DNA from 3 places in the Agarivorans litoreus genome. Region 1 is predicted to be linked to each of the others. Evidence: predicted binding sites of a transcription regulator. Region 1 holds the regulator's gene; each other region holds the start of a gene.
The links. The regulator FNR, encoded in region 1, switches genes on or off when oxygen is low (the NO sensors DNR and NnrR bind a similar motif). The targets are predictions, from matches to a motif close to TTGATCTAGATCAA.
Positions count from the first base shown of each region.

Region 2: mnmL (tRNA modification radical SAM protein MnmL/YtqA) is a predicted target of FNR. The motif match lies at 3,435-3,448, and genes of this name have one in related genera.
Region 3: K5L93_RS16265 (acetate kinase) is a predicted target of FNR. The motif match lies at 2,283-2,296, and genes of this name have one in related genera.

Region 1 covers NZ_BLPI01000001.1:4,313,099-4,318,773, forward strand. Annotated here, with positions in the region: gene K5L93_RS19890 (glucosaminidase domain-containing protein) at 1-507, shown strand, start outside; gene ttcA (tRNA 2-thiocytidine(32) synthetase TtcA) at 504-1,400, opposite strand; gene uspE (universal stress protein UspE) at 1,481-2,413, opposite strand; gene fnr (fumarate/nitrate reduction transcriptional regulator Fnr) at 2,549-3,295, opposite strand; gene K5L93_RS19910 (sulfite exporter TauE/SafE family protein) at 3,364-4,029, opposite strand; gene ccoS (cbb3-type cytochrome oxidase assembly protein CcoS) at 4,013-4,186, opposite strand; gene K5L93_RS19920 (heavy metal translocating P-type ATPase) at 4,183-5,675, opposite strand, start outside.
Region 2 covers NZ_BLPI01000001.1:1,409,901-1,415,575, forward strand. Annotated here, with positions in the region: gene folE2 (GTP cyclohydrolase FolE2) at 1-526, shown strand, start outside; gene K5L93_RS06510 (sensor domain-containing diguanylate cyclase) at 527-2,344, opposite strand; gene mnmL (tRNA modification radical SAM protein MnmL/YtqA) at 2,452-3,360, opposite strand; gene K5L93_RS06520 (DUF2750 domain-containing protein) at 3,577-3,954, shown strand; gene tyrS (tyrosine--tRNA ligase) at 4,080-5,366, shown strand.
Region 3 covers NZ_BLPI01000001.1:3,524,750-3,530,424, forward strand. Annotated here, with positions in the region: gene pta (phosphate acetyltransferase) at 1-741, opposite strand, end outside; gene K5L93_RS16265 (acetate kinase) at 810-2,012, opposite strand; gene yfbV (terminus macrodomain insulation protein YfbV) at 2,317-2,778, shown strand; gene K5L93_RS16275 (putative RNA methyltransferase) at 2,766-3,563, opposite strand; gene pflA (pyruvate formate lyase 1-activating protein) at 3,588-4,328, opposite strand; gene pflB (formate C-acetyltransferase) at 4,419-5,675, opposite strand, start outside.

The DNA.
Region 1 (5,675 bases):
CAAAAACAAATATTAAGCCAACTTACAGAGCTTTATCGAGTAGACCAATCATTAGATGAAAAATCCCAAGTTCAACACTTACTCGTTAAAGTAGACCTGATTCCACCAGCTTTGGTACTTGCACAGGCCGCAAATGAATCGGCTTGGGGAACGTCGCGATTTGCCCGTGAGGGTAATAACTTATTTGGACAGTGGTGTTATAAGAAGGGCTGCGGTTTAGTTCCTTTGAATCGAAACGATGGGGCTAACCACGAAGTAAGAAAATTCGATAGCGTGTATGAGTCGGTGAGTGTTTATATGAATAATCTCAATAGCCACCCGGCCTACAAGGGTTTTCAATTACAACGTAGTCTTGCTCGTGCGAGAGGTGAATTAGATGCCATCGAATTGGCTACACAACTCAGCAGCTACTCGGAACGCGGTCAAGCTTATGTAGAAGAGCTGCAACAAATGATGAGGGTTAACCATGAGCTTTGGCCAACCCGTACTCCTATTGTTGCGGGTTAAAGCTCTACTACTTGTACAACACTCGCTAAGCTGGCTTGGCTTGGCGGGTTTTCTAGTTCTGGCGCATCAAAACCAATGTCACCACCATCAATAATCCCGCTTTCGCGGTTTATTGACTTAAAGTCAAATTGTTGATGGTCAAGTAGATGAGAAGGCACAACGTTTTGCACTGATCTAAACATTGATTCGATTCGACCAGGAAAACGCTTTTCCCAATCGTTTAGCATTTGCTTAATCGCCTGGCGTTGTAGGTTTTCTTGGGAGCCACAAAGGTTGCAAGGAATGATGGGAAACGCTTTTAGCACTGCATATTTTTCCATATCACTTTCTTTGCAATAAGCCATAGGGCGAATAACCACATGTTTGCCATCATCGCTGACCAGTTTTGGCGGCATGGTTTTAAGTTTGCCACCATGGAACATATTCAAAAATAACGTTTCTAATATGTCGTCTCGGTGATGACCTAAGGCGATTTTAGTTGCTCCGAGTTCCGTTGCTGTTCTATACAAAATACCTCTACGCAAACGTGAACATAGCGAGCAAGTTGTTTTACCTTCTGGTATTTTGTCCTTAACTATTGAATAGGTGTCTTCTTCCACGATCTTGTATTCAACACCAAGACTTTTAAGGTATTCAGGCAAAATGTGTTCGGGAAAACCAGGTTGTTTTTGATCTAAATTGACAGCAACAACATCAAAGTTTATCGGGGCGTGGGCGCGTAAGTTTAAAAGTATGTCTAGCATGGCATAACTGTCTTTACCACCAGATAAACAAACCATTACTTTGTCGCCATCTTCAATCATGTTGTAGTCGGCAATAGCCTGTCCAACATGACGTCGAATTCGCTTTTGTAGCTTGTTGTGGTTGTATTGTTGTTTTGCTGTAACTGACATAGTGTGTTCCCAATAAAAAAGCGGGGCTATTATATAACCCCGCCTTGCTTAAGCAATGTTTAACGTTAGTTTAGCCTTATCTATTTTTGAAATGGACTCACAAAATTTTGTGGTTTAAGCGCCAATAGATCGCAGTCTAGTTGATCGATAACGTGTTCCGCTGTATTACCAATCAGTGCCGCACTAAAACCGCTTCTACCCGAGGTACCTAAAATAACAATTTCTGCATCTATTTCATTTGCTACTTCGGGGATTACATCGTCAGGCAAACCTTCCTCAAGGTGCGTGGTGACCGCTTGCTCAAATTGTTCTTCAACAAATTTATTAAGCGCGGTTTTATGGTACTCCATAACGTTTTTGTTGTACTTAAGTGGGTCAAAGTCTGGCAGTTCGATGGCAATGTTTACTGGGGCTGCTGGATAAGCTGTTACCACATGCAAATTAGCTTCTAGTAATTTGCTCAGGTCTTTTGCTTCATCGGCAATTTTCACATTTAGCTTATGGTGCTCTTCATCCTCTGCGCCAGCGTGAATAGCGGCAACAATTTTACCGTTAGTGGGCCAATCATGGTCTTTTACCATTAATACTGGTGTGGGACATTTGCGCAAAATATGCCAATCGTTAGGAGTAAAAATAATCGATTGTAATGTTGGATGAGGGTGAGTCGCTTTTACCACTAGGTCATGACCAAAATCCAAAACTTCTTCAATCACGCTTTCATATAAGCGATTATTCCATACAACTTTGGTTTCGATTTCTATCCCAGCGGTGTCTGTTTCGGCAATTATTTCACTCAACCAAACATTACGTTCTTCTATTACACCCGAGCGCATTGCTTCACGTTCTTCGCCAGAAAGCATCGAAGTCATTTCGTAAGAAAAGTCGTAAATAGTAAGTAGAGCTTTTATTTTTGCTTTGTCTTCTTTTTGGGCAAGAAACACCGCGCGAGACAAGGCCGCCTGGGTGTCATGTAGAGGGTCGATGACCACTAAAATATTACGATACTTAATCATAAAGCAGCTCCTAGAATCTTCTGGAATAGCTACTTAACTTTAGCTTAAATTGGTAGGAATAAATTAGATATAGTTAACACTGACCTAGATTTTTTTTGATAGATTGATGTAAATCAGGTCAGTGTTATTAGGTAGTTAGCTTTGCTTAGTACCGGCTAGTTGGCGCAGTGCATCACGATCAGTGATTGAAATGTATTTACCTTTTACTGCGATCATGTCGGCTTTTTGGAAACGACCAAGTAAACGGGAAATGGTTTCTACAGTTAGTCCCAGATAGTTTCCGATATCTCCACGAGTCATGGTTAGACGAAATTCTCTTGGAGAGAATCCTCGCTCCGAAAAGCGTTGTGATAAACCATAAATAAAGGCAGCTAAACGTTCTTCAGCATTCTTTTTGCTTAGTAGCAAAATCATTTCTTGGTCTGCAACAATCTCATTACTCATTAAGCGCATCATTTGACGGCGTAACTTAGGCATTGTGGCAGACAGTTCATCCATGGTGTCGAAAGGAATTTCACATACCATGGATGTTTCAAGAGCTTGGGCAAAACTAGGATGCTCTTGGCTATTAATGGCGTCGAAGCCAACTAAATCACCAGCCAAGTGGAAGCCGGTAATTTGCTCATCACCTTGTTCGGTGATTGTGTAGGACTTAATTGTACCTGAGCGGATAGCGTATAAGCTTTTTAGCTTATCGCCAGCGGCAAATATTTCTTCGCCTTTCTGTATAGGCTTTTTACGCTCGATAATACTATCTAAGCGATCTAGCTCTGTCTCATTAAGAGAGAAAGGGATACATAACTGGGCAATACTGCAATCTTGGCAGTGAATTTCACAACCACCAGTTTGGATTCTTTGACTAGCTTTTGGGTTAATGCTCATACTCAAACTATGCTATAGGAGTTCGAGGCAATTCTACTCTTTATGTAATAAATTTTCTAGATCTATTGCTACAACAATGTAACAACTTGGTAGATCCCTAAACTCAAAACACTCAGTCCTGAACAAACTTGTAATATGCGATTTGTCATTAGTTTGGTTAGTTGCTGGCCCAGTAATACAGCCAACAGCATCACGCTAAACGTACCTAAACCAAAACTAAACATTACACCCGCTCCGTTTAGCCAATTTGCTTGGCTAGCACTTAATACCAAAGTTGAATAAACCAAACCACAGGGTAGCCAACCCCATAACATGCCTAATGGTAAACTGGCTGCTGGGTGCTGCAGTGCCAACATCTTGCTTGCCTTGGGTTGAACCTTTGACCATAAGCCTTTGCCAAGTAGTTCCACTGGCGTGAGAATTGACCACCATCGAGTAAGGTGTATGCCGAGTAAAATGAGCATTATTGCAGCGAACCACTGTAAAACTACTAGCATATAAAGCGATTGATGAACCTGGCTAATTGCTTGGATGGAACCAGCAACAATAGCACCGGCAATAGAGTAGCTTAGGATCCGACCTAGGTTAAAACCAATACTTACTAAAAGCTTATTGGAAGAGTTATTGGCACGAGAACCTAGTATGCATGCGATTCCGCCACACATTGCAATACAGTGGGTAGCGCCAAGAAGGCCGGTGATAAAGGCTGCTACAAAATCAGTCTGTAGAATCATTGTCTTGTTTGGTTTTGTTCTTATCATCAAACAAAATGTTAATACCTTGGCGGTCTAAATCTTCAAATTGCTCGCTTTTAACTGCCCAGAAAAATATACCAATTCCTACACATACAAAGATCAGGGCGATGGGGATCAAGACAAAAATAATACTCATTGCTTGTTTAACCTTAAGGAATTAGTGAGAACCGCCAAGGATGATAATGACATCCCAATAGCGGCCATATAAGGAGTAACTATTCCGGCCACTGCTAAGGGTAAAATTAAAGCATTATACCCTAAGGCCCATGCCAGATTTTGAGCAATAATCTTTTTAGTCTTTTTGGCAAGATCCATGGCGGAGAGCAAAGTGGAAAGCTTGCTACCCAACAATACAGCGTCAGCACTCGATTTTGCAATGTCGGTGCCCAAGCCCATAGCAACTGATAGCGGTGCGGCGGCCAAAACTGGACCATCGTTTACTCCGTCACCAAGCATTAATAGGTGAGGGGAGTTTTGCGTTTTAGTTTTAACTACTTCGAGTTTTTGTTGTGGTAAAGCCCCGCTAGCGATGTCGGTTATATGTAACTGTTTTGCAACATATTCCACTTGGGCGGAGTCATCCCCAGTTAACATCGACAGTGAAATACCTCGAGCCTTTAAACCCTGTGAAAAACTAACCGCGTCTTTTTTGATGGTATCTGAAAGATAAACTCTAGCAGCCAATTTATCTTCGACCATTAACACCAATTCGAGCATTCCGGCTATTGGCTCAGCAGTTTGATCACAAAAGGAAGCTTTACCGAGTTTCAGCTTTTTACCGTCGACTTCTCCACTTAAGCCTAAGCCAGTATGGTGCTCAATATTAGTTGCAGCGTAGCCTTGGTATTCGCTGAAGGCATTGGCAATTGGATGGGAGCTTTGTGCTTCTAAAGCTCCAATCAGATTAAGAGTTGTTATTTCATTAAAATCACCAAGGCAAATTACGTGTTTTATCTGTAACTTACCCTCGGTAAGTGTGCCTGTTTTATCAGATACTACATGCGTAACTTTGGCCAAACTTTCTAACACGTGTCCCCGTTTAACCAATAAGCCCGTTTTTGATAGTTTGTGTGTAGCTGCAGTTAGTGCTGCCGGGGTTGCTAAAGATAAGGCGCAGGGACAAGTCGCAACCAAAACCGCCAAGGTGATCCAGAAAGCATTTTCAGGTGAATGAAAATGCCAGTAGGTGTAGGTTAGTGCAGCAATCACCAACAAACCAAAAACAAAGTAGCGAGCCACGCTATCGGCTATTGTTGCTATCTTAGGTTTTTCACTTTGAGCCTGCTCTTGCAAACGCATGATATTAGCAATAAAGGTGTTTTGAGATACCGCTTCAACTTCTAAATGAACGGTTTGTTCATGGTTAATAGTACCGGCAAAAACCTTACCACCTAGCTTCTTTGTGATAGGTAATGATTCGCCGGTAAGCGAAGACTCATCGAATTCACTCTCTCCAAACACTACTTGTCCATCAGCTGGCACCACTTCGCCGGGTAAAATAACAATGATGTCTGATTGTTTAAGCTGGCTCGCCGCAACCTTTTGTTGCTGTCCAGTCTCATCAATTCTCATGGCCAACTTAGGTACTAGCTTAAGCATATTTGAACTGGTTTCGCTGGCCTTGC
Region 2 (5,675 bases), 2.9 Mb from region 1:
TGCCACTCGTCACCAACAACAAACCATTATTGAGCTTGAAGTTGAGGTTCCGTACTCATCCACATGCCCTTGCTCGGCCGCGCTATCACGCCAGCTTATTCAGCAGGCCTTCAAACAACAGTTTGCCGATGAGCAAGTTTCAAGTGAAGCGGTGCATCAATGGCTTGGCAGCAGTGAAGGCATAGTTGCTACACCCCACAGTCAGCGTAGTATCGCTCAGCTAAAAGTTAAAATTGCCACTGAACAGCAAGATATTCCCATAATCAGTTTGCTTGATGAAGTGGAAAGTAGTTTAAAAACCCCAGTACAGGCGGCGGTTAAACGTGAAGATGAACAAGAATTTGCTCGCCTTAATGGGCAAAACTTGATGTTCTGTGAAGATGCAGCTCGCCGTTTACAACACAGCTTAAATAGCCGAGCAGACTTAGTTGATTTTTGGTTAAGGGTAAACCACTTAGAAAGCTTACATGCTCATGATGCTGTAAGTATTGTAACTAAAGGCATTGAGCAAGGTTACAGCGCCTAGCTAGGGCGCTGTTTTTGTAGCCTCTATAGCGCTGTCTCCGGCGCTACAGTAGCGGGCTTTACCCTGATGTTTAGCACGATAAAGCTGCAAATCTGCCACCCTTACCAGTTCACCATAATCCACACCCTGTTGAGGAATAACGCTGGCCACGCCAATACTTACCGATACAAAGTCGCTCACATCTGAAAATGCATGGGGAATCTCTGCTTCTTTCATATTGTGCAACACGGTTTCGGCGATTTGCTTGGCACCTTCACAGCCGGTGTTAGGTAGCAAAATAGCAAACTCTTCACCGCCATAACGGGCCACAAGATCGGAACCACGCTTCACCGAGCGGCTAATTAACTTAGCCACTTGGCGCAAGGCTTCGTCGCCCTGTTGGTGGCCATAGTTATCGTTATATTGCTTGAAGCAGTCAATATCCAACAATAACAAACTTAACTCTACCCCTTCACGACGATGGGTTAGCCACAGCTGCAATAGTTTCTCATCAAAGCTACGGCGGTTAGCGACCTGAGTTAGGCTGTCGATAAAGCTGAGTTCCTGTAACTGCATAATCGCATCAGCCAATTGCTGCTCGGTGGCTTTACGCTCGGTAACATCTCGCGTGATGAAGATAATGCCACGCTCGCCACTCACATCATCAAAATACGGGCCTTTGATCACCTCATACCAAATCTGGTGACCATCATCTAAGTACACTAGTTCTTCATAACGGATCGGCTTGCCATCTTCTAAAATTTGGCGGTTTTGCAACTGATGCTGCTCTAACTGTTCTTCACTAAGAACCTCAGTAAGGTGTTTGCCTAACAACTCATCACTGGTAAAACCAAACATTTTGGCGAAGGGTTCGTTTCCGCCAACAAAATTACCTTTATCATCAATAAAGCCCAATGGATCGGGGGTTGAGTTAAACACGGTGCGAATAAGGTTGTTTTGCCGCCCTAACTCTTTCTCGGAGCTAATTCGGTTTTGGTTTTCATGTTCCAGTTTACGGTTAAGCTCGTGCCACTTGGTTACGTCGTAAGACACATTAAGCACACCTGTCACTTCGTTTTGTTGGTTCTTAAGTGGATAGACATTATTTTGCAGCAGGATTTGTCGGCTATCTGGGGCACTAAACCATTCGGTATGTTGGCAAGGCTTGCCCGCTAATACTTGATCATCATAGGCTTGGCTGCGTTCCAGTTCATTACGAGTTAAAAAATCGCTAAGTTTTTTGCCGGTTAACTCGCCCGGCTTTAAACCATGAAAGCCCGCCCATGCTTGGTTACAGCCAAGTAAACGCTCATTAGCGTCTTTAAAGTAAATAAATTCGGGAATGGAGTTAAGCACGTTAGCAAACAGTTTTTGCTCTTGCTCAATTCGGTTTAAATAAGAATAACCTTGGGCATTTTCGTAAGCATTAATAAACCATACTTCGCGGCCATTATGCGCAGTTAAGCTAGCGTAAAGCAGCAAAACCCGGGTTTGCTGGGGGAAATTCACCACCCAGTGAACACCTTCAATTTTAGCCGAAGATTGATGGGGCTTTAGTAGTTCTAACAATTGTCCAAGATGGGCTGCATCAGAAAACTGCCAACGCTTGCCGTTGTTAGCTAATTGCAGTAACTCACAGACACGAGGATTAGCAAAAATAACCTGCTTGGCTTCTAGGTCAATCATCAGCTGAGCAGCGGGAGACTTCACCATTGCCGCGCGCTGAGCACGCACTTTTCTGCGAGTAAAGGCCCACATAATTACTACCGCAACGAGTAGTATGCTTAGTAGCGCAATAGTAGCCTGCATCCAGACTGCCGGATAAAAACTTTCGTGCATCGATTGTCCATTTTTTCTGCAACCGCTGCTACTTTACATGATTATATTACATAAGAAAATAATCATTTACTAAACAAGCAATTAGCTCACAATTACTAAGTCAAGCTCTAGCTTAAAGCACTGCCTTGGGGGCCATCACAGGCCAGCTTTTTGGCTATATCAGTAAGGGCTAACCACTTGTTTTGGCACCAATTTGGCGCCAGTAAAACCGGCGGCCGAGCATGGGCACTTACACGGTGATAAACCACATGTTCAGGGGTATGGCGAATAAGTTTTACCGCTTGTTCAACGTAGTGCTGCTGGCTCATGGTATCTAAGCGGCCTGCTCGCCACGCCTTAGCCATGGTACTACCCTCAACTACATGCAAAGGATGCAGCTTTATGCCAGCAATACCTTCAGCAAGTACCGCCTTAAGTGATTGCATATAATGTTCAGGCGCTTCTCCAGGCAAGCCTAAGATAAGATGAGCGCATACTTTTAAACCGTATTGGTGGGCACGAGCTACAGCCTTTTGAAACGCCGCAAAATCATGACCACGATTTATTTTCTTTAACGTTTCATCATGGGCAGTTTGCACACCTAACTCTAGCCACACTTCTTTTCCTTGAGTCTGATACTCTGCCAGCATTTCTAACACCGCTTCGGGTACGCAATCTGGGCGGGTACCAATGCATAAACCCACCACAGACTCATCGGCTAAGGCTTGCTGATACATCCCACGCAAATATTCTACTTCGGCATAGGTGCTGGTATAGGCCTGAAAGTAGGCTAAATAGCGGATGTCTTTATGTTTTAGCTCAGCCTTGCGTGCATCCAGCTGTTCGCCAATCGACATCATTTGCTGTTGCGGTTTAACAAAAGCATCTACGTTGCAAAAGGTACAGCCACCTTTACCAATACTGCCATCGCGATTTGGGCAGGTGAAATCGCCATCCACACTTAGCTTGCGCACTCGCCCGCTAAAATGTTGTTTAATATGACGACCTAGGGTGTTTACATATAAATCTAGCTGCACAGCTTTCACTCTTTAATAAAGTGGGAAAAACCCCAAAACGGCGGCTAGTCTACTGGCAGCAGCCAGCTAGGTCTTAGTTGTAGATCAAGGGAGCACAAGATTTAAACATTAGATGATCAACAACAGTGCTCTCAATTCCCCTTCAGCAAAGATAAACAGCATCTCTTGAAGCTGCTATACTGCGTGCCGCTAATTCAGTCGCACCTAGGAATCAACATGAGCTCTCAAGCATTAATCGACGCAAATGACCGTCTAACCACTAAGCAGCGTTACCAAAGCTTTATCGAACAAACTCGCAAGAGCCAACAGGTTTGGACCTTAAGTGACGAACAAGGTTGTTTGATTATCGAAACCGGTGACGAAAAAGTATTACTGCTATGGAGCGAGCAAGCTCTTGCAGAACACTGGGCCAGTAAAGATCACGCAAACTTTAAAGCCCTCGCCATTAGTTTGAGTGACTTGACCGAGAAGTGGCTCCCGGGAATGGCCAACGATGGTTTTGATCTAGCAGTGGCGCCTAGCTTTGCCGGTGAAGGCACAATTGTTGCGCCCTTAGATCTTGCCGACGAGCTTAGCAGCGGAAAAATCAAGTAAGCCGGGTATTTACCGCGCTTAAGTCCACTAAGCAGTTTTTTTAGTAAGGACTTAAGTGTAGAATCTTCGGCTCGAAAATTGTTCATAGCGCCCAAACGGGTACAGAAATACATACAGGTTAAATTATGACGACAACGGTTAATCCATTATTAGAAGATTTGAAGGCGCGCGGCCTAGTTGCTCAATGCACTGCCGACGAAGAACTGGCCGAACACCTTTCTAGTGGAGCCCGCACCCTGTATTGTGGCTTTGACCCAACAGCCGACAGCCTGCACATTGGTAGCCTAGTACCACTGCTTATGCTTAAGCGTTTCCAACAAGCTGGTCACAAGCCCTTAGCCTTGGTGGGTGGTGCAACTGGTTTAATTGGTGACCCAAGCTTTAAAGCCGCAGAGCGTAAACTAAACAGTGATGACGTAGTTACCGGCTGGGTAGAGAAGCTGAAAAAGCAAGTCAGCCAGTTTATTGAGTTTGGCGAACAAGACAACGCCGCCAAGGTAATCAATAACCTTGATTGGATTGGCAAAGTAAACGTGATTGATTTCATGCGTAACGTAGGTAAACACTTTAGCGTTAATGCCATGATCAAAAAAGAATCGGTAAAACAGCGTATCGACCGTGATGAGTCAGGTATCTCGTTCACCGAATTCAGCTACATGCTGCTGCAGTCATACGACTTTGCCGAGCTTAGCGATAAACAAAACACCACCTTACAAATTGGTGGCTCTGATCAATGGGGTAACATCACTGGCGGTATCGACCTAGCTCGCCGCATGTACAGCAACAAAGTTTACGGCTTAACCATGCCGCTAGTCACTAAAGCTGATGGCACCAAGTTTGGTAAAACTGAAACAGGCACCATTTGGCTAGACCCTAAGCGCACCTCGCCTTACGCGTTCTACCAATTCTGGATTAACACGGCTGATGCCGACGTATATTCGTTCTTGCGTTACTTCACCTTTATCGACGTAGCCGAAATTGCTGCCATTGAAGAGCGTGATAAAGCCGCCCAAGGTCGCCCAGAAGCGCAAGGTATTTTAGCCAAAGAAGTGACTCGTTTAGTGCATGGCGAAGAAGGCTTAGCCTCAGCAATGCGGATTACTCAAGCGCTATTCTCTGGCGACTTAGCCTCTCTCAGTGAGTCAGATTTAGAACAGCTAGCCCAAGATGGTTTGCCTACCACTCAACTTGAACAAAGCGAAGCTGGTTTAGTTGAGCTACTTACAGCGAGTGAGTTGGCTAAATCAAATAAAATGGCGCGCGAATTTATAGGTAACGGCGCAGTGTCTGTAAACGGCGAAAAGCTAAACGACCCTCAGCTAACCCTGCAAGCCAGCGATGCCTTATACGGTAAGTATTCGGTAGTTAAGCGCGGTAAAAAATTATTCAGTTTGATCATTTGGGCTAAATAATTTTACTGTTAAGAGCAATCAGCCACGCTGATTGCTCGATTTATTCCCTTCAACATATTATCCACCACCTCTGCTGTTGTTATCTGCCAGAAAAACCTTTTCTGAGTATTCCAATGTCGCTTCTTGTTGGCTTCAATCACCCTTCATAAACTTCTCATTGCACTGGTAATTTCCCTAGAAAGCTTTAATTCAAATCTAGCTGCACGCGCTCTTGTTATCAACCAATTTCAATAAACGTTAACCAGTTTGCAGTTTAAGTTAAAAAAGTCTGGCAAAATTGGTTTACAAATTTTAGATGTATGAGCCAAA
Region 3 (5,675 bases), 790 kb from region 1:
CATGTCACCTTCATTAATGATGGTGGCATTTAAGTGGTTAGCTAAGTCGCGAGCACGTGGCGCAACCAGCGGTGCATTCCAAGGCACGCAACCTAAGATGCGTAATGGACTCTTGCCAAACATTTGCAGTACTTCAAGGTTGGTAGAGTGATCTGATTTGTTATCGAACATTTCAGTCAGATCGGGACGAGTAATTTCGTGCTCGTCGATTGGCGCGCCAACTTTGTTAATAATGCAGCCAATAATGCGTTTGTTCTTTAAACCGCCAAAGTTGTTACAGGCAATTTCCATACGCTCTTTTAGCTGCTGAGACGTATCGCTACCTGGGTTGGTAACAAATACCATGTCTGCGTCTAGCGCTTTAGCAATACCGTAGTTTACGTTGGTCGCATAAGGTGATTCAGACGTTGGTACTAAACCTTCAACTACCACGATTTCTGCGCCAGATGTAGCAGAATTAAAACGCGCTACAATGCCTTCGAGTAAGTCGTCGATGTGGTTAGCACTGATGAGGTTTTCTGCATAAGCCTGAGTAAAAGGTTCTGGCGGAACAATGTTCGAAGCTTGGCGGATAATAGCCGTTGAGCGTTCTGCCCCTTTCTCTCGCGTTTTAGGTTGTGCGATAGGTTTAAAAAAGTTTACGTTTACGCCATTACGTTCCATAGCGCGAACCATACCAAGGCTGACGGATGTTACACCAACACCAACGCCAACTGGGATTAACATAATTGTACGAGCCACGGCTGTACCTCTTAAGTTAAGTGATAAAACAAGGCTGAGTATCACTCAGCCCTGATAATGAATCTGCATTAAGCTTGAGTTAATGCCACAGCATCTTGTGCGATTACCATTTCTTCGTTAGTTGGAATAACTAAGATTGGACGACTTGAGCTAGTGCTAATGTTACCTGAATTACCAAAGCGTGCATCCAAGTTTGCTTGCTCATCTAAGTTAAAGCCTAATAGGGCAAGTTTTTCGATAGTTAGCTTACGCACTAGCGCTGAGTTCTCGCCAATACCACCGGTAAATACTAATGCATCTAGCTTACCATCCATTGCTGCCGCGTAAGACATAATGCTTTTTGCTAAACGGTAGGTAAATACGTTCATGGCACGAATGGCGGCTTCTTTACCTTCACTGTACCCTTCTTCGGCATAACGACAGTCGCTGCTTGCTTCTGTTAAGCCCATTAAACCAGACTGTTTGTGCAGCATGTTGTTTACTTCTTTTAGCGTGTAACCTTCACGATCAACTAGATGGAAGATAATCGCTGGGTCAATATCACCACAACGGGTACCCATTACTAAACCTTCTAGTGGTGTTAGGCCCATGCTGGTATCAACACTTTTTCCGTTTTTAACTGCACAAATTGATGCGCCATTACCTAGGTGAGCGGTAATAACGTTAGTTTGTTCAACTGGCTGTTCCAACATAGCTGCCGCTTCGCGAGATACATATAAATGGCTGGTACCGTGCATGCCATAACGGCGAATGCTTTTCTCGCGATATAACTTGTAGGGCAGCGCATATAAGTATGAGCTTTCTGGCATAGTTTGGTGGAAGGCTGTGTCAAATACAGCAACATGTGGGCGTTTAGGGAAACAAGCTTGAGCTGCGCGAATACCAATAAGAGCCGCTGGGTTATGCAATGGAGCTAGGCCTGAACATGCTTCAATGCCTTCTATTACAGACTCATCGATGATAGCTGATTTAGTAAACTTCTCTCCGCCGTGAACAATGCGGTGGCCAACGGCAACAATGTCGTTTAAGATTTCTGGGTTAGTTTCTAAAATGTTTTTTACGATAAATTCAATTGCTTCGCGGTGGGCAGAATAAGCACCTAGGCTTGATTCGTTTTTCTCACCGTGCGCTTTCCATTTTAGGCGCGCATCTTCCAAATTAAAGCATTCTGCTAAACCAGAAATAATCTCTTCGCCACTTAACGCATTAAGCACCGCAAATTTAAGTGAAGAGCTACCACAGTTAAGAACGAGTACCAGCTTGTTGCTCATTTATAGACACCTGTTGTTGAATTTGTTCAATTATAGACAGTGAAAGGAAAAACGTTGGGCGTTGCGAGACACGTTTTTCATTTCAGATTTTAAGTCTCTGACTAAGGCAAATTAGATTTGACCTAGTGCCTTGGTCTCAATCAAGCTACACTTAACAAATAAGCTGATCTATATGAAACCGTTTGCCGTTGTAATGATAACCGAAAGCAAATTCTATTCATATATGTCATACTAATAACTGGCTAAAAATGTAAAAAAATTACTAGTTTATTGGTTTAGGTCAATTTTGAGTGGCGAGGTCCCTATGGGCAAATTCTCTGAAATGTTAAATGATGGTCGTGAATACATGAAACGTTGGCCCAAGCAGCCTGTGCTAGCCCCCATCTTCCCTGAGAATCGCGTCATTTTTGCTACTTCACTGGCAATAAAAACCATGCCTGCGATTGCAGTAGTTACGGTTATGATGCCGTATATGGCTAATTTGACTGAAATATTACCACAATCTGTGATGATGGCGCTGGTGATATTCCTGATGCCTTTACACGGTTTGTATTGGCTGGGACGTCGTGCTAATTCACAGCTTCCACCAAGTCTTGCTACTTGGTATCGTGATTTACATCACAAATTGGCAGAGGCCGGTGAACGTGTTTCTCCGGCTGTTACTCAACCTCGTTACGCAGAATTAGCAGATTTGTTGCGCAAGGCCTTCAAACGTTTTGATAAGAGTTTTGTGTTGGCTGATGATTTTAGCGATCAGTCCCGCTGATACAATTGTAATACAAATTCAAAGTTCATTTCGAACTTATCACCTAGCTTAAGGTGCTCCTCTAACTCTTTGTTTTTCTTCCAGGCGAAGGGGGTCATCATACAAAGCGCGTTCATATCTGGGTAGTTTAAAGTAGTGTTTTCGGCAATTTTTTGTTGTTCTATTAACCGCCATCCTAGCATTCCTTCTGCTTGCTCTGAGTGAGCTTGCAAGTCTTTGTATAACATCGTGCGCAGTTTGGACAAGTGCATCGCGCCTGGAACAACTTTTAACAAGTAAGCTTTGGGCTTACTAATACGCAATAGCTCTTGATTATCGCTGGGGGCAAACACTCTTACGGTAAAGTCGATGCTGTTATCAGCAATCGGAAGGCGATGGTTACTAGCCACAAAAAACTGCGCATGTTTGCAGCGTTTAGCTGCCATGCGAATACCCTCTTTTGCTATATCAACGCCGACTACATTATTGGCATTACTTTGCTGATTGCTAATGGTTTGTGTGTAATAGCCTTCTCCGCAGCCTAGATCTAAAATGTTTCGGGCAGAATATTGGCTAATTATTTGATTGACGGCCGCGGCCAAAAATGCAAAGTGCCCTTGATTGAGAAAGTGCTGCCTAGCTTGCAGCATGGCTTTGCTATCCCCTGGCTGCTTAGAGTGTTTATGCTGAACTGCCAGTAAATTGGTATAACCTTCTTTAGCTTGATCAAAACAATGGCCCTTATCACAGGACCATTGTTTATTTTGAAGGCTCAACGCGCTTTGACATATAGGGCAAATAATCATGTATAGCTTATTCTCGAGATGCTATTAGTAAATCACTTTATCGTGATACTGCTTTAATATGCCGCTAATGGTTTCCATGGTGTCTTTGCTCGGTGGTTTAACGCCAGCAAGTGGGTAATCTTCGCCCATGGCCGTCCATTTGTGCTTACCTAACTCGTGATAGGGTAATAATTCAATTTTTTCCACATTATCAAAAGGTGCTAAGAACTCGCCTAAGTCGTGTGCTGATTGTTCGTCGTCGGTAAAGCCTGGCACGACAACATAACGTATCCAGGTTTTTTGCCCTACCTTGTGCAAGTAGCGAGCAAAATCTAAGGTACGTTTATTACTTACGCCCACCAAATCTTGGTGCACATCATCATGGATTTGTTTAATGTCGAGCATGACTAAATCTGACACTTCAAGTAGTTCGTCAATGACCTCGGTATGTTTACGCACATATCCGTTGGTATCTAAACAGGTGTGAATACCTTGAGCCTGACATTCTCGGAATAAGTCGCGTACAAATTCAGCTTGTAGTATTGCTTCTCCACCGCTAGCTGTGACACCACCACCACTAGCATTCATAAAACGTCGATAAGGGGTAAGGTCACTCATTAGCTCACTAACGCTAACTTCTTTGCCATCGTGTAAATCCCAAGTATCGCGGTTATGGCAATATTGGCAGCGCATCAAGCAACCCTGCATAAATACAATAAACCGGATCCCTGGTCCATCAACGGTTCCGCAAGACTCAGTAGAGTGAATTCGCCCAATCTTTGACATTTGTTTCTCCAAAAAAAAACCTTGCCCAAAAACTTGGGCAAGGTTAATTATAACCGCAGTCTCTGCTAAGCAGAACTACTTAACGTTCAATTACATACTTTGTGTGAAAGTACGAGTAATTACGTCTTGTTGTTGCTCTGGCGTTAGCGAGTTAAAGCGCACTGCGTAACCCGATACACGGATGGTAAGCTGAGGGTATTTCTCAGGATTTTCCATCGCATCAACCAACATTTCACGGTTCATAACGTTAACGTTCAAGTGTTGACCACCTTCTACGTCAGCGTTGTGGTAGAAGTAACCGTCCATTAAGCCTGCTAAGTTAGACTTCTGAGTATCGTCATCTTTACCTAGTGCGTTTGGCACGATAGAGAAGGTGTAAGAGATACCGTCTTGTGCGTTAGCAAATGGCAGTTTTGCAACAGACGTTAAAGACGCTACCGCACCTTTCTCATCACGGCCGTGCATTGGGTTAGCACCAGGAGCAAAAGGAGCACCTGCTTTACGACCATCTGGAGTAGTACCTGTTTTCTTACCGTATACAACGTTTGAAGTAATAGTAAGAACTGACTGTGTAGGAATCGCATCACGGTAAGTTTTAAGCTTACGGATCTTATTCATGAAGCGGTTAACTAGGTCAACAGCAATGTCATCTACGTTGTCGTCGTTGTTACCAAATTTAGGGTAATCACCTTCAATTTCAAAGTCGGTAGCAATACCGTCTTCGTCACGAATAGGCTTAACTTTGGCAAATTTGATAGCAGACAATGAGTCAGCAGCAACTGACAGACCTGCAATACCACAAGCCATTGTACGGCGAACGTCACGATCGTGAAGCGCCATTAATGAAGCTTCGTAGCTGTATTTGTCGTGCATGTAGTGAATACAGTTAAGTGCGGTCACGTATTGTTCTGCCAACCAATCCATAAAGCTATCTAGGCGACTCATTACGTCGTCAAAGTCTAGAACTTCATCGGTAATCTTGTCAGAAACAGGACCAACTTGGATCTTAAGCTTCTCATCCATACCACCGTTAATTGCGTAAAGCAGTGTTTTAGCTAAGTTAGCGCGAGCACCGAAGAACTGCATGTGCTTACCAACAACCATTGGTGATACACAACAAGCAATTGCGTAGTCATCGTTGTCGAAGTCAGTACGCATTAGGTCATCGTTTTCATACTGGATAGATGAAGTATCGATAGATACCTTGGCACAGTATTTCTTGAAGTTAATAGGTAGTTGCTCAGACCATAGAACAGTAATGTTCGGCTCTGGAGAAGGACCCATTGTGTATAGCGTGTTCAAGAAACGGAAAGCTGTACGGCTTACTAGTGTACGACCGTCAGTACC